Regions from separate parts of the Simiduia sp. 21SJ11W-1 genome, predicted to be linked through region 2. Evidence: predicted binding sites of a transcription regulator. Region 2 holds the regulator's gene; each other region holds the start of a gene.
What was found. Region 2 encodes PhoB, which activates phosphate uptake and scavenging genes when phosphate is short. Its sites were predicted from a motif close to TGTCATAAANNTGTAACA; they were not measured.

Region 1 (7,964 bases), 1.2 Mb from region 2:
ATGGCCTATGAAAAAATCAGCCTGTATGGTTTGGTGCTGATTGAGCGAAAGCGTGTACCCTTCGGTAAAATAGACCCGGCAACCGCCCGTGAAGTGTTTATTCGCAGTGCGCTGGTAGAGGGCAATTACCGGGGCAAGGGCGGATTTTTTAAAGCCAATCAGCGGCTTATTGAAAGCCTGGGCGAGCTTGAGGCCAAATCGCGCCGGCGCGATATTTTGGTTGATGACGAAGCGCTATTTCGTTTTTTTGATGAGCGGGTGGCGCAGGATGTGGTCAACCTTGCAGGCTTTGAACATTGGCGCAATGAGGCAGAGTTAGGCAATGCCAAGCTGTTGTACCTCACCCGCGACTACCTCATGCAGCACGATGCCAGTGCCGTAACCGAAGCCCAGTTTCCAGATCATTTATCCATGAATGGTATGGAGCTGCCGTTGCAATACCACTTTGAGCCCAATCATGCCGATGACGGTGTGAGCATAAAGGTGCCGGTGAGCATTCTGCACCAGATTCCCGAACACCGGTTGGAATGGTTGGTGCCCGGTATCTTAAAAGAAAAGTGTGTGGCGCTGGTGAAAGCCTTGCCCAAGCAGGCGCGCAAGCAGTTTGTGCCGGTGCCCGAATATGTAGATAAGGCGCTGGCGCGCATGACGCCCGCCAACGAACCCTTGGCCCAGGCCCTGGGCGAGCAATTATTTCGCACCTCCGGCAACCGCATTGCGCCAGAGCTTTGGGCGGATGTACAGCTCGATGACTACTACCGGATGAACATCATCGTGTTAGATGAACAGGGCAAGCGGCTCGACAGTGGCCGCCAGTTGCAAGCCCTGCGCGATCGTTACCGCGATCGACTGCAAGCCAGTATCGAATCGGCAGGCCCGGATTTGGAGCGCGAAGGCTTAACGCAATGGCCCGATGCGCCTTTGCCCAAGCAAACCCAATTCAAACGTGGCGGCATTGCTATTCGGGTGTACCCGGCGCTTGTGGATGAGGGCAACAGCGTCGCCCTGCGCATGCACGATAATCTTGAAGAGGCCAGCTGGGTGCATCGCCGGGGCGTTGCGCGCCTGGCGTTGCTAAACCTCGCAGAGCAAACCCGCTACCTGCAAAAAGAGCTGTTGCGCGGTAAAGATATCGGGTTAACCATGGCCTCAATGGGCAGCCGTGAGCAGGTGGCGGGCGAGTTAATGCTATCGGCCGCGCTGCAGTTGATAGACGAGCAACTACCGCAGGCGGATATCCGTGAGGGTGAGGCCTTTGATACCCTGGTTGATACCCTGCGCCCACTGCTGGTGCCTAGAGCCACAGAGCTTGCCGAGTGCTTGTACAAGGCGCTGGTTTTGTTGGTGGAGGTGCGCAAGGTGCTTAAGAGCCATCGCAACGCCCTGATGCTGGCCTTTGCCATTAGCGATGTGAAAGCCCAGCTGGATCAATTATTCGGAAAAGGGGTGTTGGTGCACATGCCGGCCGATACCCTGCGCCAGTACCCGCGCTATTTGAAAGCGGTATTGGTGCGCCTGGAAAAAGCGCCACAAAATGTGCAACGCGATAAGCTCGCCATGGCCGAGTGGGCTGCAGTTGCGGAAAAATGGCAAGCGCTGTGTGAGCAAGCCGGCGAGTTCCGCGCCTGGCAAACACCGGGGTTAATGGCGTTGCGCTGGACCTTGGAAGAGCTGCGTATTTCGCTGTTTGCACAAACAATCAAAACACTGCAACCGGTATCGGCCAAGCGTATCAACAAACAATTGCAGGAGTTCAAAACGCAACTAGGCCTGGTTTAGGTGATTTTTTGTGCAGCCTGTCGCCCAATTGGCTCCACTTGCCGCAGCTGTGAACCCGGCCCGGTAAAAAATCGTGTCTATACTGTAACGTCGGTTGGTGACAGGCCTCTAATCAAGCAGTTGGGCCGCTATTTATCCGCACCACTTGCGGGCCGATAGTTGCCGTCAACCACCTGAAAAGTCACTGATTTAACGGGCGACACCTCGTGGCGTTGCTCACAATAATGAAAAGGGCACGTAAAGGAGAATCCTATGTCCAAGTCTATGAAAACCCCGTTTGCTACCGCCATTGGTGCTGCTGTACTCGCATCTGCTGCCATGTCTACCTCTGCTGTTGCGGCAGAAAATCCGTTCGCATCGCAGGAACTCAGCTCGGGCTACAACCTGGCGGGCAGCCACGCAGAAGGCAAGTGTGGTGAAGGCAAATGCGGCGACCACAAAAAATCCGAGAAAGACGGTAAGTGCGGCGAAGGCAAATGCGGCGACAAAGCCAAGAAAGACGGCAAGTGCGGCGAAGGTAAATGCGGCGATAAAGCCAAGAAAGATGGCAAGTGCGGTGAAGGCAAGTGCGGCGGAGAAAAGGCCAAAAAAGACGGCAAGTGTGGTGAAGGCAAGTGCGGCGGTGCCGCTTAAGCCGGAATTCACCTATGACTCTGCTTGTTAAACCAGCAGTTTCCCAACCGGCGCTTGGCGCCGGTTTGGGTTTACGGCGCAGCGAAATGCAAAGCTTTAAGGCGCTCGGCCGCAGTGATGTGGATTTCATGGAAGTGGCGCCGGAAAACTGGATAGGTGTGGGCGGGCGCTTTGGTCGCCAGCTGCGTGAATATACCGAACGCTTTCCCCTGTTGTGCCACGGGCTATCGCTATCTATTGGTGGGCCTGAACCGCTAGACACAGCCCTGATCGATAACATCAAAACCTTTCTGGATACCCATAAGGTGCGCGCCTATAGCGAGCACTTGAGCTATTGCAGTGACGATGGCCACCTGTACGACTTATTGCCCATCCCCTTTACCGAAGAGGCCGTGCACTATGTAGCCCAGAGGGTGCGCGAAGTGCAAGATCGCCTTGAGCGGCGCATTGCGCTGGAAAACGTGTCTTACTACCTGACGGCTGCGCAGCAACTTACGGAAATCGAATTTATTAATGCGGTGATTGCCGAGGCCGACTGCGACCTGTTGTTGGATGTTAACAACATTTATGTAAACAGCATTAATCATGGCTACGACCCACAGGCCTTTCTGCGGGCCTTGCCCGGTGAGCGCGCAAGCTACATTCATGTGGCCGGTCACTATGATGAAGCCCCGGATTTAAAAGTAGATACCCACGGCGCCGATGTGATTGACCCGGTATGGGCGCTACTGCGCGAGGCCTACGCACTCTATGGCGTAAGGCCCACACTGCTTGAGCGCGATTTTAATATTCCGCCGGTACCGGCGCTATTGGTTGAAGTAAATCACATCAAATCGCTACAGGCCGACGCCCTGGCAAAGGGTGCCCAAGATTTGCGGGCAATGCATTTGGAGCCGGCCCTGTGAGTGAAACCCGCGCCCGCCAGTTCGAGCTTACCCGCCACCTGCGCGACCCGGACCGCGCGCCTGCGCCAGCCGGCGTTGAACCGCGCCGGCTAAAGGTGTACCAGGAGCTTGTGTATAACAACATCGAAGGCTTTTTATCGAGCGGATTTCCGATTTTCAGAAGCCTCATCAGCGACGCCCGCTGGGGTGAGTTGGTGCGGGGCTTTGTGCGTGATTACCGCGCCCAGTCGCCCTATTTTCTGGAAATAGGCCAAGAGTTTTACCACTATGTGAGCAGCGCCCAGTGCTCCCCGCTACCGCCGTTTACCCAAGAGCTGATGCACTATGAGTGGGTTGAGCTTGCGCTGGATGTCGCACCGGATGAGCTGCCGCCGCCGGTAGATGGCCCGGTGAGTGACGCACACATACTTAACCGCTCGCCTCTCGCCTGGCCGCTGGCCTACCAGTGGCCAGTGCACATGATTGGCGAGCAACACCAGCCCGAACACCCGCCCGAAGCCCCCAGTTTTTTTGTGGTTTACAGAAATCGCCAAGACGAAGTGCGCTTTATGGCACTTAACGGCATGAGCTACGCGCTGCTGGCACAGTTTGATCAGCAACCCAACGCCGGTTTTCCCACCTTGGTAGAGGCTTTTTCCGCCCAGCTGCCCGAGCCCCCGGGTGCGCAATTTACCGAACAGCTGCGCGCTACTGTGCAGCAGTTTGTAGACCTCGATGTCCTGCTGATTTGCGAATAGGCCCCCTGCGTCTATGCTTGGCATTTAAGAGCGAATGCTACAGAAATGTGACAGTTAGCGTTGGCGGCCAGCCGCGCTGTGCGTTGCAAGTTGGCAAATTTGGAATTAGCCCACAATTTTTGATTTCAAATAATTATTGCCTCGCTTGGACTGTCATTTTTCTGCAATATTGCGCCGCCAGAATGCAGCGCATCCGGTGAAGCGTTCACCCGATGAACTACATAGCCTATAAAGCCAAGGGGACTAACCATGAATAAACCTATGATGAAGCTGCTGCCATTTGCCATTGCAGCGGTATTGCCTGTTGCCGCCCAAGCCGAAGGCCCGATTGACGGCACTATTTACGGCAAGGTAAACGTAACCGTTGAAAACCAGGATGAAGGCGACGACAGCGTAACCGCGCTGGAAAGCAATGCTTCACGTTTGGGTTTTAAGGGCAAAACTAAGCTCAACGATTCTTTGTTTGCCATTTACCAGCTGGAATACGAAGTGGCGGCCGATGACGGCAGCGATGTGTTCAAGCAGCGCAACATCTACGTTGGCCTGGCTGGCAACTTTGGCGCCGTGATTGCCGGTAAGCACGACACACCCACCAAGCTTTTGCAAAACAAAATTGACCTGTTCAACGATTTGCAAGGCGATATCAAAAACGTCATTACCGCGAGCGACCAGCGCCCTAGCAACACTGTGATGTATGCTACCCCGGAACTGGGCGGCTTCTTTGCCAAGGCGGCGTATATCATGAGTGAAGACGCCGATGTCGACAGTGCTTTCTCGGGCGCGGCTGGCTGGGAAAACGATGTGATCTACGCAGGCCTGGCTTACGATGACGGTGTGCGCGCCGAAGATTCAACCGTGCTCCGCGGTGTGTTACAGGCAACTTTGGGCGACTTCCAGCTGGGCGCGCTGTACGAAACTGATGAAACCAACGATATAGATTCCGATGGCTGGATGTTAAGCGGCCAGTACAAGGTTGGCAGCTGGGCACTGAAAGCGCAGTTCGGCCAGTCAGACATCAAAGCCGAAGGCGGTGAAACCTACTCAGTGGGTGCCGACTACAAGCTGGGCAAGAACACCAAGGTGTTCGGTTTCTACACCGACAACGCAGCAGATAACGATGCGATTGAAGGTAACTACTTAGCCGTGGGTATGGAACACAAGTTCTAAATTTGCTGTTAGATTACCGTTCACAAAAGGGTGCCTTGGCACCCTTTTGCTATTTCTGGAAAGGAGAAAACGATGCGCTGGTGGTTATTGTGGTTGTTGTGTTGGTTGTGTTTACCGGTGTATGCCACCGGGCAGGCAGCGGTTGATGCCGAGGGTAAACCCTGCGAGCCCCTGGTGGATTTATCTGAATCTGGCGATTTCCACCGGTTGCACTTTGAGTGTGACGAAGCACCCCCGGTTGTGAATACCTATGAACCAGCCGATGAACCGAAGCCCGAGCAAACCCGTAAGCAGGCAAAGCCCGGCAATGTTGCCGGCACAGAGGTTTTGCTGCGTGCCCGGGTGCAACCCAATGGCATGACGGAGGCCTTAGCGAGCCTTTATAGCCAGATGGCCGCGCAGTGCCCGAGCGGTTGGGAGAAAGACCGCGAGTGGGCCGAACAGGCACAGGGCCAGCTCTACCTGCACGCGCGCATTACCTGCAGGTGACGTTGCGCGGCTGGGCGCAAGGTGACAGTAGCTGACTTGGCCTAATGAGCGGCGTACAATGGCCGGCGATTTTCACCATAGACACTTAGGGAGATACAGGTGAAGCAGGTTGTACACTACAGGGCGCGTATTGCAGTGCTGGTGTTTTTGCTTTTGGGGTCGGCAGCACTTTGGGCCGATGACAAGGGCTTATTGCCAGAAGATCCATCGGATATTACCGAGGCCACGGCCACGATTCCGGAAGACCCTTGGGAAGGCTTTAACCGCAAGGTGTTTACCTTCAATTTAGTGGTGGATTACTACATGCTGCGCCCGCTCGCCGTTGGTTACCGTGCAGTTACGCCTGACCCTGTGGAAAAGGGCATAGACAACGCCTACCTGAACCTGCGTGACATCACCAATATCTTTAACGATATTTTGCAGTGGAAGTGGGACGCCGCAGCCAACGATACAGCGCGCTTTTTAATTAATTCCACCGTGGGCCTGGCAGGCTTTGTTGATGTTGCCGGCCACTTTGGTTTGCGCCGCAACGACGGTGAAGACTTCGCTCAAACACTCGCCGTTTGGGGGGTACCCGAAGGCCCATACATGGTACTGCCATTGTTGGGCCCCTCTACTGTGACACGCACTTTATCTATTCCCATGGATCTGGATACCCTGCCCATTGCCCAAATCAACGATACGGCAACCCGCAACGGTGTGCTGGGCTTGCGGGTTGTGGCATTGCGGGCGAAGTTTTTGCCGCTGGAAGATTCGATAACGGGCGATACCTATGTATTTTTCCGCTCGGTTTATTTGCAAAACCGTAAATTTCTCATTAACGATGGAGAAGTAGAAGACGACTTTGGCGGTGACACGGGTGAATACGGCGACTATGGTGACGATTACGACTATTGAGCCGTAATGCATCACCACTGAGATTGCGCGCCACTACCGGCGCATTAAAAAGCCCGCAATAGCGGGCTTTTTAATTAAGTAACTCGTCGATTTCGAGCCCCAGCGTGCAAGATTCGTTCGGGCCTGACAGCACTCGCGCCACCCGGGCCTTGGCGCGCAGCATCGGGTTGTGCCCGTGGCTTGAGCTGAGGCTGATGGTCATTTCAGTGCCTACCGGCAGTGCGCGGTCTACCTCAACAGACATGCCGCCACCGCTTAAATCGCAGCACAAGCCGCTCAAGGTTTGATTGTCATCAAGGGTAATGGCAACCGGGGAATCTACCCGCATGCGAATAAAGTTGCGTTTTTCACTGTAGGCGCGGTTTGCAAGACTCATAACGTACTTCCTGTGTGGTTTGTATTGCTCAAACGGTGTTTGGGCATTGTTATTATGGTGGTGGCCAGGCCATAAGGCTCGAAGGCACACCCCAATCAGGTGCGTGTAACGGTTTGTGAGTGTTGGAGGCACGCCGACATCGGCTGTGTTCGTGAGGGCTGTGCCAAGTGCACAATCTGTGCAACTTGGACATAAAAGATACGCCAATTCCCGCCATTTGAGAAGCTTGCAGCATCAACTTTATGGGAGTAGGGTAGGCGGTTTACAGGCTTTGGTTGGCCTGGGCCGAGGTCTCAGGGTGCTAAGGGTGGCAATGCCTAAGGGTAGAAATGCAGAGCGCTGAAAGCCGACGCCGGCTGCTGATCATTGATGATGACACCATCGTGCGCCAGAGTATTGTGGTGTACCTCGCCGACAGCGGGTTTGAAGTGATTGAGGCCGCCAATGGCCAACAAGGGCTAACGCTCTTCTTCCAGGAAACTCCCGATATTGTACTCACCGACCTGCGTATGCCGGGCATCGACGGCTTGCAGGTGTTGCGCCGTATTCATGAAGAATCCCCCAATACCCCGGTGATGGTGATTTCAGGCGCAGGCGTGGTGACTGATGTTGTAGAAGCGCTGCGCCTTGGGGCGAGCGATTACATGATCAAGCCCGTGGTGGATATGGAGATGCTGGTGCACTCCATTGATAAATCCCTAGAGCGCCAGGCCCTGTTGGCCGAAAACCAGCGCTACCGCCAGGAGCTGGAAGAAGCCAACCGCAATTTGCGTGAGCACCTGCGTGTGCTTGAGCGCGACCAAAAGGCTGGCCGCCAGGTACAGCGCCGCTTGCTGCCGCAATACCCTCAAAGCCGGGGTGAGTACCACATTGCCCACCACATTGAGCCTTCGTTGTTTTTAAGTGGCGATTTCATAGATTACGCCTACCTGGGGCACCGCTACCTGGCCTTTTACCTGGCCGATGTCTCAGGCCACGGCG
Region 2 (7,964 bases):
CGCAAGGCAATCATGGCACAAGACGATAATTTCGTTACTTACCTGCTTGAGCAACTCGGCCAGGCCGCTGCTCAATTGCGCCTGCCCTGCAGCCACCAGCGCCACTTTAACGCGGTAAGTTTCAGCTTGGCGGGCCAACCGGTTGCCTTGATTGTGAACAACACCTTGTTTGTGCACATTGCCGATAAGCTCGTTAATCGGCTTCTGCCAGACGCCAAACCCTTTCAGCCTGCAGGCGTGAATGTAAACAGCCAGTTTTACCCGGTACCTCTGGCCTGGCTTGCCGATGTGGCCCGCCTGGCCGAGTGCCTGGCCTCAGCCGTTGAAGACTGCCCCGCCGAAAAAGCCACCGCCTGAATACTACCCAGCTGCTAACCTGTTATGACCAATAACGGAGGCCGCAATGAGTGCACGAATTCTGGTGGTGGACGATGCCAGCTTCATTCGCGATATGGTCAAAAAAAATCTGCGCAGCCTGCTGCCCGGGGTGAAGCTCTTTGACGCCGCCGATGGCCAGCGCGCGGTTGCCCTGCTCAAAAAAGAAACCATCGACATCATTTTGTCCGACTGGGAAATGCCGGGCATGTCGGGCGAGGAGCTGCTGCAATGGGTGCGCAAACAGCCAGACCATGAGCAAACACCCTTCGTGATGGTCACCAGCCGAGGCGACCGGGAATTCGTGGTCAAAGCAGTGCAAGCGGGTGTGTCTGACTATCTGGTAAAGCCCTTCACCCCGGAAGAGCTGATGGCAAAAGTTGCCAAGCAATTAAAGCGCCTGGGCGTTGAGGCCAGTGCCGCTGCCAGTAGCCAGGGTATTGCTGCGGGCTCGATTGAAGCGCTCACGGCCAAACCTGCCAAGGCGGCCGCCACTGCCGGCGTTGCTGCGGATTCTGTAGGTGCGCTCACAGGCCGGGCACCGGCGGCCAAAGCGGCCAAGCCCAAGGCCAATGTGCGCAAGGGCATGGCCCAGGTGCGCCTGGCCAAGAGCCAGTGTGATTGCCTGATTCGTGAGCTCTCGCTGCAGGCGCTCAATGGCGTGATTCAACGCAAAGAGCCGTTGCCTGTGCTATTTGAGGCTGCAGTACTGGATATCATGGATAACGACGGCAACGCCGTGGCCCGCGTAAATGGCTACATCAGCAGCCTGCAAGCCGCCGAGCCGCGTATGGATACCCGCATGGTAAAAATCACCATTCGCTTTGTAGACGATGATCCTGCTAAATTCGATCAACTGTCGCGCTACATTGCCCGCTTGTAGCGCAGCCATAATTCTTAATGAGCAAACAAGGTGTAGTGTGGAAACCCAGGATCTGAAGCCCTTCTCCCAAGCATCCCAAAATAACCGCGACCCGATTTTGCACCACCTCAAGCGCCTGTTTGCCGATCGCCGTGGCGTGCTGGAAATTGGCAGCGGCACCGGCCAGCATGCGGTGCACTTTGCCAAGGCGATGCCGCACCTCGAGTGGTACACGAGCGATTTGCCCGAACACCATGAAGGCATTCAGCTTTGGCTGAATGAGTACCCGCTGGAAAACCTGCACCCGCCCCTAACCCTGGATGTGCTGGGCCCCTGGCCCGCCCTTGAACCCATAGATGCCGCCTACACCGCCAATACCGCCCACATCATGCCCTGGGAGGGCGTAGAGGCCATGTTTGCCGGTATTGCCGAACGGTTGCCGGCAGGCGGCCTGTGGGTGGTGTATGGCCCAATGAACTACGGCGGCAGCTACACCAGTGAAAGCAACGCGCGCTTTGATGTGTGGCTAAAGGCGCAAGACCCGGCCCGCGGTATACGCGATTACGAAAAACTGATGAGCCTTGGCCAAAGTGTGGGCCTGGATATTCGCGAAGACAACGAAATGCCCGCCAACAACCGTTTACTCGTGTGGCAAAAAGCCTAAGAGTCGTTTGCGGTTCGCGCGGCTGCGCTTTTGTGCAGCCGCGCGCGCATTCGGCCTACACCAACCTTTCAGTAGCCGGCCTTCAAAGGCTTCAAGCAGGGCTTCAAAACTAATTCCAAATCGCCGCAATATGCCCGTTATTGGTACTGTTGTCCCATAGTTTAAGTATCCATGGAAGGCAGACGTTGACACTACCTATATCTCAGAGTTTCTAAGCGATATCTGGACATGAAATCTGGGGCGCAGTTTGTGACACGACGTAAATACATCCATGTAGTCTCGACACCCGCCCTTCGGGGCCTGCCTGCAAGCACAGCGTGTAGGCGTTTAAGTGCCCGCAAAGCTTTGCTTTGCCGGCGGGCACTTAAACCCATGCGGGTGACGGTCAAAAACTCCGCCCCATATTCCATGCCTGTAGCTTTGTGGCATAGCAGTGCCCTATGGGGCTTTTACTCGCGCGTTGTTTGCTTGAACGGCAGGTAGTCAGCGGCAGCTTGCAGGTATTGGCGCGTTTGCAGGCTTTCGGTTTCTATAAACGCCTCTACGGCTGCCCGCCCGCCTTCGTGGGCCAGCCAGTGATTGGAATACACGGCCACTGGCGTAAAGCCGCGCTGGATTTTGTGCTCGCCCTGGGCGCCGGAATCAAAGCGCGCAAGCTTGCGCTCAATGGCAAATTCGATGCCCTGGTAGTAGCAGGCCTCAAAGTGCAGGCAGTCGAATTCTTCCAGGCAGCCCCAATAGCGGCCGTAGAGTGTGTGGGCATCAAAAAAATACAGCGCCGCCGCCACGGGTTGGCCGGCCTGCTCTGCAATAACCATCAGTATTTGCTCGCCCAGGCTCTGTGCCAGCTGTTCAAAAAAGCCCAGGTTCAGGTAGCCGGGCTGGCCCGAGCGCTTGAGGTAGGTGGTGTGGTAGCAGTGGTAAAAAAAGCGCCATTGTTCAGCGCTTATATCGCTGCCTGTATGCCGTGTGAGCCTGAGCCCCTGCTCGGCTACGCGGCGTCTTTCGCGCAACAGTGTTTTGCGCTTGCGCGAGGCAAAAGTAGCCACAAAATCGTCGAAATTCTGGTAGTTGTTATTAAACCAATGGTACTGCGGGGTTTCTCGCAGGGCCCAGCGGGGGCTGAGTGCGCGCGCGGCATCGGCGCTTTCCAGTAGCCAGTGAATACCGCTGGCACCCAGTTGCTGGCAGTGTTGCTCCAGCAATGCCTGCAGTTGGGTAAGTTGGGCAGCGTTCAGATTGCCGATCAGCCGAGGCCCGGTGGCCGGGGTAAAGGGCACGCTGCAAAGGAGCTTGGGGTAGTAGTTCAGGCCCGCATTTTGGTAGGCCTGGGCCCAGGCCCAGTCGAATACATACTCACCCCAGGAATGCTGCTTCAGGTACAGGGGGGCTGCCCCAATAAGCGCGCCCGAGGCCCTGATAAGCAGATGGTGCGGTTGCCAGCCGGTGGCGGCACAGACGCAGCCTTGTTGCTCAAGCGCTGCCAGAAAATCGTATTGCAAGAAGGGGTAATCTGCCCCCAAAAGCGCCTGCCAGGCATCCCGATCAACCTGCGAGATGCTGTCGATAAATTCCAGTTCCAGCGATGATTCCTGAGCGGATGCCATGGCCCTGCCTGTTGTGCAGCGGTGAGTGGGCTGGCAAAGGTATCAGGCCAGGCGCTGCTTGGGGAAGTGGCAAATAAAGGCCGAGCCCTGGCCTACCTGGCTTGTAATTTCCAGACGCCCGTCGTGGCGCGAGAGGGCGTGCTTGACGATGGCAAGGCCCAGGCCCGTGCCGCCGGTGGCGCTGTTGCGGCTGTCGTCTACCCGGTAAAAGCGCTCGGTTAGCCTCGGCAGGTGGCGCGGCTCAATGCCCGGGCCGTTGTCGGTTACTGCCACGCGCAGGCCGTAGTGATCAACGGTGGCGTTGATGTGGATGCGCGCGCCTGTCTGGGTGTATTTCACAGCGTTGTTAACCAGATTGCCAAAGGCGCTTTGGAGCTCTTTTTCCACGCCGTGTATTTTAATGTTGTCGTCGCAGCTAAGGCTGATGATTTGTTTGTCGGCCGACAGCGCCGCCGCTTCATCGCGCAGGCGCTCCAAGAGTGGCTTGAGCGCCAACGGTTGATGGCGCTCGAGGTTCACTTCGGTTTCCAGTACCGAGAGCGAGATCAAATCGTTCACCAGCAGGTGCATGCGTGTGCACTGCTGCTGCATTTGGGTAAGCGGTACGTGAAAATTTTCAGGCAGTTGGGCGGCATCGGCAAAGGTTTCCAGGTAGCCCTTGAGTACCGTCAGGGGTGTGCGCAATTCGTGCGAGACGTTGGCCACAAAATCTTTGCGCATTTGCCCGAGCTTGTGCAGGTAGGTGATGTCGCGCGCCACCACCAGTTTTTCATTCTGGCCGTAGCGGGTTACCTGAAATTGCAGGCGGTTGTCTTTGTTGCCGGAGGCGGGAATATCCAGTGGCTCGCGGAAGTCTTGTTTTTCCATGTAGGAGACAAACTTCGGGTTGCGCACATAGTTCACCAGCGGCTGGCCCTGATCGCTTTGCTCAAAGCCGAACATGCGCTCGGCAGCCGGGTTCCACCAGTCGATATTGCCGCGCGAGTCTAGCAGCAGCACGCCATCGGGCAGTGCACCGGTGGTTTCCTGCACGCGGTTTAACACCTGGCGCACCCGCTCGGACTCGCGCTCCTGGCGCTTTTGCAGCCGGTAGATGCTCTCGAAAATGTCAGACCAAATGCCGCTGGCTTCCGGGGGCGGCGTTTTGCGGCGTTGGTTGAGCCAGATGTCGAGCTGGCGAATTTGCCAGAGCATCCAGAACATGTATAACCCGCCGCCCGCCAATAACGTGGGCAGTACGTAGCCGTTAATCAGGCCAAATAGCAGGCACAAGGCCGTAAACAGCGCAACGCGCTTAAGCTCTGCGTTAAATCCTCTGAGCAACCTGTGTTACACCTTTGTTGGGGTGGCGATTATCGAACCGCAACCTTTGTGGAAAATCGGTAGCCGGAGCCTCGCACGGTTTGCACGAAGCGGTCGTGTTCACCCGGCGCCAGCGCTTTGCGCAGGCGCCGGATGTGTACGTCTACGGTGCGCTCGTCGATGTACACATTGCCACCCCAGATGTGATCCAGCAATTGGCCGCGATTGTAAACGCGCTCTTGGTGGGTGAGGAAAAACGTCAGCAGGCGGTATTCCGTGGGGCCCATGTCTACGGGCTCATCGGCAATGGTGACCCGTTGGCTGATTGGATCCAGGCAGAGCTGGTCTACAACAATGGGCTCTTCGGGGGTGTCTGGTTCAATGCGGCGCAACACCGCCTTCAGCCGGGCAATCAGCTCGCGCGGTGAGAAGGGCTTGGTGATGTAATCGTCGGCGCCGGTTTCCAGGCCCTGGATTTTGTTGTCTTCCTCACCCTTGGCGGTGAGCATGATAATGGGCAGCTTGGCGGTCATTTCATCGCGCTTGAGCCTGCGCGCAAGCTCAATGCCGCTGGTGCCGGGTATCATCCAGTCGAGCAGAATGAGGTCGGGCTTTTCGTCGATTACCAGGCTGTGGCCATCTTGTGCGTTGTCGGCTTCCAGGCAGCGGTAGTCGGCCATTTCCAGCGCCACGCGCAGCATGTCGCGGATGGCGGGTTCATCATCAATGATCAGTATGGTCTTCTTGCTCATAACCTTGTCATCTGGCATGGGTGAAGCCGTATTAGATTACGGCGATGTGACAGTTATATGAACATCGCCCACTGATCATAGCTGATGGGGCCTAAAAGCCGGTATCTGCCACAATACCCGCAAAAATCACCGCACCCACCCACTGGTTATTCAAAAAGGCCTGAAAACAGCCTTTGGGGTCGCGCCGGCGGGCCACCCATTGTTGCCAGACAAACAGTGCCGCTGCTCCCACCAGGCCCAGGTAGTAAAACTGGCCAAGTTCAAAGCGCGCGCCTGCCAGTGCCAGGGCAACCAGTGCCAGTATTTGCAGGCCGAAAATGATGCTGAGGTCGCTTTCGCCAAACAAAATGGCGGTGGATTTCACGCCAATGCGCAGGTCGTCTGGCCTATCCACCATGGCGTAGTAGGTATCGTAAGCCACCGTCCACAACACAACGGCTGTGTAAATGAGCCAGATACCCGGTTCAAGGCTGCCGCTGACAGCCGCGAAGGCCATGGGAATGGCCCAGGCAAAGGCCGCGCCCAGCACCACTTGGGGCAGGTAGGTGTGGCGCTTCATGAAGGGGTAGATGGCGGCCAACAGCAAGCCGCCAACAGACAGCGCAATAGTGAGGGTGTTGGTCAGCAGCACCAATGCAAAGGCCAACAGCACCAGCAGGGCAAATGTGATCAGGGCCGCGCGCGGGGTGACCGCGCCGCTCACAATGGGCCGGGCTTTGGTGCGGGCCACGTGGCCATCCACTTTGCGATCGGCGTAATCGTTAATAACGCAGCCGGCGGCGCGCATCAAAATCACACCCAGCACAAATACCGTAAGCTCAAGCTGTGGGGGCAGGCCGTCGGCGGCCAGCCACAGGGCCCATAGGGTGGGCCACAGCAGCAAGAGTGTGCCCACCGGGCGATCAAAGCGCATGAGCGACCAGAGTGCGCCCCACTGGTTGGGTTTTTTCTGGGGGCGGCGCGCGCGGGGCTTGCGCGTACGGTTTGCCTTGCTGGCCTGAGCCATGGGCGTTCCTTACAGGGTTCGGAGGAAGTCGGGCAAAAATACTTCGCTGACCAGCAGCGGTTGCTGGTCAAGATAAAACACAGAGCGCCTGCCCCACAAGGGGGTGTGTGTCTGGGGCGCGGCACTGGCGTGCAGGTAGCCGTGCGCCGGGCGGATTTCCGCCACCTGAATGGGCCCGCGTTGCATGCCCGGATCCTGAAACAAAAGCGCACCCAAAGGCCGGTTATCCAGCTGTTTAAGCGCTTTCAAGCGCCCCTGCAGGCTCGTGACCGGCACCAGGCTTCGGGCATATACCCAAGGGCGCCCTGCGCCTTGCAAAATCACTTCACGCACCAGCATCTTTTGGCGCAGCGGGCTGTTGAGCAGCCGGTATTCACCCACATAGCCCTCGCCCCAGCCCTGGGCAAGCAAATCCACCGCAAAGCGCTGTTGGCTGTGCTCGATGAGCCGGGCAGTGAGCGAGCCTTCATCCAACAGCCAGGGCAGGAGGGGTTTGGGCAACTGCCAACTGACTTGTTGGGCGTCGCGCCAATGGGGCTCGCGCGGGTTTGTGGGGCTCACTGGCAGTTCCTGATAGGGGCTTGTGCGGGGGCGCTATTCTAGGCCAGTGCGCAGGTGGCCGAAAGGGTTGGCCGGTTTTCCGTGATGGTGCGCTGGTTCTGTGGTGGGGAAAGGCGTTAGGATTACGTCGTTACAACCGGATAAGATAATTAACAACAGGAAGGACACGCTATGCACAAGACAGACCTGGTAGCCGCCGTTGCCGAAGCAACTGATCTCCCGAAAGATAAAGCCGATCTGGTGGTTTCTGCCATTCTCGAACAAATTACCAATGCGCTTGCGCGCGATGAAGCCGTAAGCCTGGTGGGCTTTGGCTCCTTTACCCAGCGCGCGCGCGCCGCCCGCACTGGCCGCAGCCCAAAAACCGGCGAAACCATTCAAATTCCGGCCAGCACCTCCGTGGGCTTCAAACCCGGTAAAGCATTGAAGGACGCCGTAAACGGCTAAGCCCTCCCCTTCTTTGATTTATTTTCTTCACTAGCAGGACATTTCTATGAGCCTTACCAGCCGCATTCTTATCGCCATGGGCTTGGGCCTGGTGGTTGGCGCCATGTTTAATCTGGTTGAGTCACAGGGCTGGCTCGCCGGCGTGTACGACAGCTGGTTGGACCGGTTTTTAGTCAATGGCCTGTTCGACCTGGGTGGCCAGGTTTTTGTGGCATTGCTGAAGTTGTTGGTAGTGCCCTTGGTGTTTGTGTCTCTGGTGTGCGGCACCGCCTCGCTGGGTGATAACTCGCGCATGGGCCCCATGGCGGGCAAAACCCTGTTGCTCTACATGGCCACCACCGCCATCGCCATCACCCTTGCGCTGCTGGCGGGTGTGCTGGTGCAGCCG
Region 3 (7,964 bases), 170 kb from region 2:
CGTCGCGATCGGCAAAATTCATGGCCTACTCCTAACAATTCGGTGCCCCGCACGGGTTAACTGCCCGGGGGCTTGGTCTCGGTTACGGGCCCAAACAACCGTTGCCATAGGTCTGTTACGGCAGCGCGCTCTGTGCGAAATTGGCTGTCTTCAAGGGTTACTGCCTGGCGTTGTAACGCCAGTGCGTGACCCGTTGATCGGTAGGCTTTGTAGGCTCGGATCAGGCTGGCAACATCGTCTGCCGCCATGAGATCTGCTTCTTCCAGACAGCCGAGTATGCGAATGTTGTCCGAGTATCGCACCAGCGCCGGCACTTGGTGGGCCCAAGCTAAAGCGGCGTATTGAACCATAAATTCAATATCTACGATACCACCGGCATCCTGCTTGAGGTGGAACAGGCCGGCCTTGGTGCAGCCCAGGCTTGCGCGCATCTTCTCGCGCATGGCCACTACATCAGCCGCCAATTTGGCGAGATCGCGGGGCTGGCACAAAAGTTCAAGGCGCAACTGTTCAAAGCGCCGGGCAAGGGCGGCCTCACCGCACACCACCCGCGCGCGCACCAAGGCCTGGTGTTCCCATGTCCAGGCTTCGTTGCGCTGGTATTTTTCAAAGGCTGTGAGCGATGTCACCAGCAAGCCTGAATTGCCTGAAGGACGCAGGCGCATATCCACTTCATACACCTGGCCTGAAATGGTTTGGGTATTGAGGATGTGGATGATTTTCTGGCCCATGCGGGTGTAGAAGCTTTGGTTGTCGAGCGAGCGCTCGCCGTCTGTGTAGCCGTTGATGTCGGTGTTGTGCACAAACACCAAATCCAGATCTGACCCGTGCCCCAGCTCAATGCCGCCCAGCTTGCCGTAGCCCACCACAATGAATTCGGGCTCGGTAACCGCGTTGCCCGCCACCACCGGGTAGCCGTGGCGCGCCACCATCAGCTCCCAGGCCAGCTGCTGCACATAGTCGAGTATGGCCTCGGCAAGCCAGGTTAAGTAATCGCTCACTTTCATCAAAGGCAGTACACCTGCAACCTCTGAGGCGGCAACCCGCAGGCCGTGGGCCAACTTGAAGTAACGCAGGGCTTCCATCTGGGCCTCTAGGTCATCGCGGTTGATGCGCAGCGTGGCCTGGCGCAACTCGTCGGTAAGTTCAGCGCGGTTGGGCGGGTGATAGAGGCTGTGGGTATCCAGCAGTTCATCGAGCAGTGCCGGGTGGCGCGAGAGCTGATCGGCAATCCAGGGGCTGGCGGCGCACAGGGTAACCAGTTGCGCCAGTGCGGCGGGGTTTTCAATTAACAGCACTAGGTAGGCCGAGCGCCGCAGCACTGCCACAACGAGTTTGAGCACCCGCTGCAGGGTTTCGGCACTGGCCGAGGTTTGCGCCAGCACCGCCATCAAGCGCGGCATGAAGTGATCAAACCGGTCGCGGCCGCTGGCCTGCATCATGGCCAATGCACGCAACCCATACAAATCTTGCAGCTGGCTTAACACCGCCGCCGGCGCATCAAAGCCCAATGCCTCAAGCCAGGCCTGTGCCTGTTCGGCATCTACACCCTGGCCGGTTTTGTGCAAGCCCGCCAAAAAGTCTGCCCAGTGCTGGATGTCGGTTTCTTCGGCGGCTTCGTCTTCGTCATCCGGGCTTGCGATAACGGCCTTGAACTCTTCGTGCACGCGCGCGCGATGCTTGCTGAGCACCGCATAAAAGGCGGGCCAATCAGCAAAACCCATGACCCGGGCCAGGCGTTGCTGGGCGGCGGGTTCGGCCGGTAGCGATTGGGTTTGGCGATCGTCCAGCGCTTGTAAGGCGTGCTCTGTGTGGCGCAAAAAAACATAGGCACCGGCCAAATCTTCGGCAGCTCTGGGCGGCAGTAACTCCCACTCGGCCAGGAGGTTTAACAGGGGCAATACCCGGCGCTCGCGCAGGGCCATATCGCGCCCACCGCGAATCAGCTGGAACGCCTGGCCCACAAATTCCACTTCGCGAATGCCGCCACCACCAAGCTTGACGTCGTCTTGCAAACCCTTGCGCTGCACTTCGCGGCTGATCAGGTTTTTCATGTTGCGCAGTGAATCGAAGGCGGAAAAATCCACATAGCGGCGGTAGGTGAATGGCGTGAGCAGGGCCATGAGTTTTTCGGCGGCAACAGCACCGCCCTCGCCCACCCACGCCACGGGCCGCGCCTTGATCATGGCGAAGCGCTCCCAGTCGCGGCCCTGGGTTTGGTAGTAGTCTTCCACGGCGTTGAAGTTAGACACCAATGCTCCGGAGTCGCCGTGCGGGCGCAGGCGCATGTCTACACGAAAACAAAAGCCTTCGGCTGTGAGGGTATCCAGGCTTTTGATCAGCCGCTGGCCCAGGCGGGTAAAAAATTGTTGGTTGTCGAGCGCACGCGCGCCGTTGGTTTCACCGGACTCTGGGAAGGCAAAAATCAGATCGATATCCGACGATAAATTAAGCTCCCAGGCACCCAGCTTGCCCATACCCAGCACCACCATGGGTTGCGGCTTGCCCGAGGCGCGCCCGATGGGCGCACCCAACTGTTCACACAGGCGCGGGTAATGCCAGGCCAGCGCGGCGTTTAGCAAACAACTGGCCAGCGCCGAAAGCTCGGCGGTGGTTTCTGCCAGTGGTGCAAGGCCGTTGAACTCCCGATAAATAAAGCGCACCTGCTCGCGGTGGCGAAACAATCGCAACGCTCGGTTGAAGGCGTCTTCGTCTTCTTCACCGGTGAGGGTTTGCCTGAGCAATGCATCAAAATCGCGCGTGGGTGCGCCTGCTGGATAGAGGCTGTCGTCTGCTATGTGGGGCAGCCAATCGGGGTGCTTGGTTAGTTGCTCGGCGGCAAAGTTGCTGGCGGTGAAAAGGCGTTGGAGGTGAGGTACGTTAACCTGATCTATTACCTCATCTACCCCTGCCAACAGGGCATCGAGGTCGCACCCCCAGCCGTCTTTTGGTGCCTGCAATTGCAGTGGCGCTGTCACATCCAACCTGGTCATATCTTCTCCTTAACCCTGGAGTTGATAATGCCTGAATTTGCTGGTGTGAAACAGCCTGCAAGGTACTAAGGGTAGCGATTCACTATCGCCTGCAAGGCCGCGTTTTCGTGCAACTGAAAGCAACGGGATAAATTGGGATCAATATTGGCTTTGCTGCCAGTGACAGGCGTAAAAGACTGCACAGCTTGGGCGATCTCCTGGAACACCTCAGCCGGTAAATTGCTGGTTTCCACCATGCCGCCGGCAATCGCGCGTATATCCTCTAATGGCAAGCCCTGATCTTTGAAATACCAAAACAGGCAATTGGCTTGGGCGAAATCATTTATTTCTTTTTGTTGAGAGCTTAATGATACTTCAGCAGCGCAACCGGTAAGTAAACTGAGCGCGATAGAGAACAAAAAAAGACGCATTAAAACGCCACTCTTGTATTCATTACCCGACAACGAGAATGGTGTAAACATTCGCTGAATGCACCTGTAAAAACACAAGCAATGCGAAACATATTATGGCCAACGAAGAAACGAAGTTTGTGGCGCTCTTACATCAGCAAAGCCGTGCATAGCCACCATCTACAAATCTCCACCGCCTCCTGTATACACAAACTGTGGCATCAGATTAACCGGCCGCAGATCTTTCAAAGCCGGATACACTTCCAGCAGCTCTTGCAACCGTGCATTAAAATTATCATTCGGCGCTGAGATGTATGCACAGTGCTTACCGCTAGCGCACATACATTGAGCCCGTCCGTCAAAATCACCTATGTAATACAAGGTTCCAGGTTCGGCGGTAAAGGAAAGACTGAAAGGGTAATCAACCGCTTTTCGCCCAGTATGTTGGCCTCCATCTTTTCCAATTCTGGAGTGCGTGCCTAGCCACTTATTCAGTTGATACTCCCCAGGCACAACAGAATAACTTTTGACACCATGGCTCCAATGCCTTGGTTCGTCAAACGCCAGGAAATCTTCCCGTGTAGGCCCCTTTAAGGCTAACGCTACTCCTCCTGCACAGGTAAAACCCAACAACTTATGGCTTTCCAGCTCGAAACTTCCAAAAATATAGGCGCTGCCCATGCTGACTTGTGCATCTTGCGGTAGCGATTGTTTCATTGTGCTACAACCCATGAGCAGCACTAAAAATCCGTAATACCAACGCATAACATTCCCTATTAATTTATTGAACTAATCCTTATCCGGCGCCGGTGCCACACGCATCACTTCTTCAATGGTGGTAAGCCCCGCGCCCACTTTTTGCGCGCCGGCAAGCCGCAGGGTGCGCATGCCTTCTTTAACGGCTTGTTTTCTAAGCACCATTAAATCGCCGTCGTCTTTAATCAACGCTTTGATGGCATCTGAGAGCACCATAATTTCGTAGATGGCCACCCGCCCAAGGTAGCCTGTATTGCGGCACTCCAGGCAGCCCACAGGTTGATACACCTTGGCCGGTGCCGCGGCCTTCCAAGGGGCGACCAGTTGTTGCCAGGCGGCGGCATCTACCGGTTGCGATTCTTTGCAGTGCGGGCAGAGGGTGCGCACCAGCCGCTGGGCCATCACCCCCAACACCGAGGCCTTGATGAGGTAGGCAGGCACGCCTAAATCCACCATGCGCGCCACTGCTGCCGGCGCATCGTTGGTGTGTAGCGTCGAGAGCACCAAATGGCCTGTGAGCGATGCTTGAATGGCCATCTCGGCGGTTTCCAGATCGCGGATTTCACCCACCATGATGATGTCTGGATCCTGGCGCATGAGGGTGCGCACGCCGGCGGCAAAATCGAGCCCTATGTTGTGCTGCACCTGGGTTTGGTTGAAGGCGTCTTCCACCATTTCGATCGGGTCTTCAATGGTGGAGACATTCACCTGATCGGTGGCCAGGCGCTTGAGCGACGAATAGAGCGTGGTGGTTTTACCGGAGCCCGTGGGGCCTGTCACCAGCACGATGCCGTTGGGGTTGGCGAGCATGTCTTGCCACTGGATGAGGTCATCGCCTACCAGCCCCAGCTGCTCGAACGAGCGCAGCAGTACGTCTGGGTCGAAAATACGCATCACCATTTTTTCGCCGAAGGCTGTGGGCAGTGTGGATAAACGCAACTCCACTTCGTTGCCATCGGGGCTTTTGGTTTTGATGCGGCCATCTTGCGGCTTGCGCTTTTCGGCCACGTTCATGCGGCCCAGCACCTTCAAGCGCGAGGTGACGGCCGTGGTGACGTTCATGGGCAGCTCGTAGACCTGGTGCAAGACGCCATCGATACGAAAGCGCACCCGGCCAATGTTGCGCCGGGGTTCTATGTGGATGTCGGAGGCGCGCTGCTCGAAGGCGTATTGCAGCAGCCAATCCACAATATTGACGATGTGTTGATCATTGGCCTCCGGGTCTTTGGCGGCGCCCACTTCCAGCAGCTGCTCGAAATTATTGGCAGCCGAGGTGCCACCGGCGCCCACCCCGGAGATGGATTTGGCCAGCGAGTAGAACTCCACCGTGTAGCGGTCTATGTCGTCTGGGTCTGCAATCACCTTGGTGATGCCCTTGCGGGCGGTGTGGGTGAGCTGCTCAACCCAGTTGTTTACGTGGGGCTCGGCGGTGGCCACTACCAGCTCGTCGGGCAGCACTTTCACACACAGGATTTTGTGGCGCTGGGCAAAGGCGAACGACATCACCTCGGTCACGCGGGCCACGTTCACTTCCAGCGGATCTATGTTTACCCAGGCCAGATTGCTGCGCTCGGCCAACCAGCGCGACAGCTGTTCGCCATCGAGCGGTTTGTCTTTGCGGGAAGGGTCTGCCAGCTTGCGCTGGGCAATGATTGCGAGCGGGTTGCGGGCTTTTTGCTTTTCAGAGAGCGGCGTGCCCATGAGCAGGTTGGCGTCGCCCTGGCTGATGCGCCCGTCTTCCAGCAGCGCCAGTGCTACTTTTCGCAATTCCAATGGTCTGTCTGGGCCGGCCAACTGGTTCATCTTCCCTCGCTCTCTTCTGGCAATAGGCAGAATGTAACACACCGCCGAAATACGCGCCTTGCGGTCTCCATATGAAAGAAATATGACCATTTGTTGCGTGACCCAGTGCACATCTCTCCCTATACTGCGCGCACTGAACTACGGGAGAGCAAATCATGCCGAGCGCCAACCCTTTTGCCATTTTATTTGGCAAGTCCCCCATCAAGCCCATGCAGGAACACATGGCCGTGGTGAGTGATGCCGCAAGCCTGCTGAAACCCTTCTTCGAGGCGGTGATCGCCAACGACTGGACCACAGCCGAGAGCGTGCAGCACAAGATCCACGAGCTGGAGAACGAAGCCGACAAGCTCAAGAAAGATCTGCGCCTGCACCTGCCCAAAAGCCTGTTCTTGCCCGTGCCCCGCTCGGATTTGCTGGAGCTGCTCTCGGGCCAGGATCGCATTGCCAACCGCGCCAAAGACATCGCCGGCATCATGCTGGGCCGCAAAATGAAGCTGCCCAAAGCACTGGGCGACCAGATGCTGGAGTTTGTGGGCTCGGCGGTGGAAACCGTGGAGCAATCGCTGAAGGCCATCAACGAGCTGGATGAATTGCTGGAAACCGGCTTTTCCGGTCGTGAGGTAGACATAGTTGCCAACATGATCGACGAGCTGGACCGGTTGGAAAACCGGGCTGATGAAATGGAAGTTCAAATCCGTGCCGCACTGTTTGCGCTGGAATCTGAAATGCCACCGGTGGATGTGATGTTCCTCTACCGCGTGATCGACTGGGTGGGCGATGTTGCCGACCGTGCACAAAAAGTAGGCAGCCGGCTAGAGCTGCTGCTGGCGCGCTAAGCGCCAACTCACTAACTGCGGAGAATTTTCCATGTCAGTAATTGCTGAATACGGCCATATTTTCATTGTGATGGCCTGTATCTTTGGTCTGTTCATGGCCTGGGGTGTGGGCGCCAACGACGTTGCCAACGCCATGGGCACCTCGGTGGGCTCCAAAGCCCTGACCATCAAGCAGGCGATCATCATCGCCATGGTGTTTGAGTTTTTAGGCGCCTACCTCGCCGGTGGTGAAGTAACCGCCACTATTCGCAAGGGGATTATCGACCCGAGCGCCATTGCCGACACCCCGGAGCTTCTGGTTTACGGCATGATGGCCGCGCTCTTGGCCGCCGGCACCTGGTTGCTGATTGCCTCGGTACTGGGCTGGCCTGTGTCTACCACCCACTCCATTGTGGGCGCCATTGTGGGCTTTGCCGTGGCCGGTATTTCCGTGCAGGCCGTGGAATGGGGCAAGGTGGGCACCATTGCCGCCTCGTGGATTGTCTCGCCGGTACTGGCCGGCACCATGTCGTTTTTGCTGTTCAGAAGCGTTCAACACCTCATTCTGAACACCGCCACACCGCTTGAGAACGCCAAGAAATATGTGCCTATGTACATGTTCTTCGTGGGCTTTTTAATCAGCATGGTCACCCTGCTGAAGGGCTTGAAACACGTATTCAAAGACAGCGGCCTGTCGCTCAACTTCCTGGAATCCACCGGCATTTCTATTTTGGTGGGCCTATTGGTTGCGGGCTTTGGTATTTACTTGTTGTCGCGCGTGAAGCCTGTGAGCACAGAGCAATCGCGCTTTGCCAACGTTGAGCAAGTGTTTGCCATTCTGATGATTTTCACCGCGTGTTCCATGGCCTTTGCCCACGGTTCAAACGATGTAGCCAACGCCGTAGGCCCCATGGCCGCCATTGTATCCACCGTGAAAACCGGTGCCATTGGCGCCAAGGCGTTAATGCCTGGCTGGATTTTGCTGGTGGGCGCCATTGGTATTGTGATTGGTTTGGCCACTTACGGTTACCGGGTGATGGCCACCATCGGCAAAAAGATTACCGAGCTGACCCCAAGCCGTGGCTTTGCCGCCGAGCTGGGTGCCGCCGGCACTGTGGTGCTGGCCTCTGGCACCGGCCTGCCCATTTCCACCACCCACACGCTGGTGGGTGCGGTATTGGGCGTGGGCCTGGCGCGCGGCATTGGCG

Region 1: the regulator PhoB is predicted to act here: its motif matches at 4,206-4,223, upstream of L1F30_RS05410 (porin).
Region 3: the regulator PhoB is predicted to act here: its motif matches at 6,012-6,029, upstream of L1F30_RS00985 (TIGR00153 family protein).

Annotation. Positions count from the first base shown of each region.
Region 1 is NZ_CP090959.1:1,208,162-1,216,125, forward strand. It holds gene hrpA (ATP-dependent RNA helicase HrpA) at 1-1,779, shown strand, start outside; gene L1F30_RS05395 (hypothetical protein) at 2,032-2,412, shown strand; gene L1F30_RS05400 (DUF692 domain-containing protein) at 2,427-3,317, shown strand; gene L1F30_RS05405 (DUF2063 domain-containing protein) at 3,314-4,054, shown strand; gene L1F30_RS05410 (porin) at 4,304-5,221, shown strand; gene L1F30_RS05415 (hypothetical protein) at 5,294-5,710, shown strand; gene L1F30_RS05420 (VacJ family lipoprotein) at 5,810-6,607, shown strand; gene L1F30_RS05425 (PilZ domain-containing protein) at 6,678-6,983, opposite strand; gene L1F30_RS05430 (response regulator) at 7,313-7,964, shown strand, end outside.
Region 2 is NZ_CP090959.1:33,952-41,915, forward strand. It holds gene L1F30_RS00185 (hypothetical protein) at 13-357, shown strand; gene L1F30_RS00190 (response regulator) at 404-1,258, shown strand; gene L1F30_RS00195 (DUF938 domain-containing protein) at 1,296-1,901, shown strand; gene L1F30_RS00200 (GNAT family N-acetyltransferase) at 2,351-3,508, opposite strand; gene phoR (phosphate regulon sensor histidine kinase PhoR) at 3,551-4,831, opposite strand; gene phoB (phosphate regulon transcriptional regulator PhoB) at 4,861-5,562, opposite strand; gene ubiA (4-hydroxybenzoate octaprenyltransferase) at 5,654-6,568, opposite strand; gene L1F30_RS00220 (chorismate lyase) at 6,578-7,129, opposite strand; gene L1F30_RS00225 (HU family DNA-binding protein) at 7,301-7,576, shown strand; gene L1F30_RS00230 (dicarboxylate/amino acid:cation symporter) at 7,623-7,964, shown strand, end outside.
Region 3 is NZ_CP090959.1:203,825-211,788, reverse strand. It holds gene L1F30_RS01010 (branched-chain amino acid transaminase) at 1-22, opposite strand, end outside; gene glnE (bifunctional [glutamate--ammonia ligase]-adenylyl-L-tyrosine phosphorylase/[glutamate--ammonia-ligase] adenylyltransferase) at 57-2,993, opposite strand; gene L1F30_RS01000 (hypothetical protein) at 3,059-3,403, opposite strand; gene L1F30_RS00995 (hypothetical protein) at 3,563-4,147, opposite strand; gene L1F30_RS00990 (GspE/PulE family protein) at 4,172-5,941, opposite strand; gene L1F30_RS00985 (TIGR00153 family protein) at 6,097-6,777, shown strand; gene L1F30_RS00980 (inorganic phosphate transporter) at 6,809-7,964, shown strand, end outside.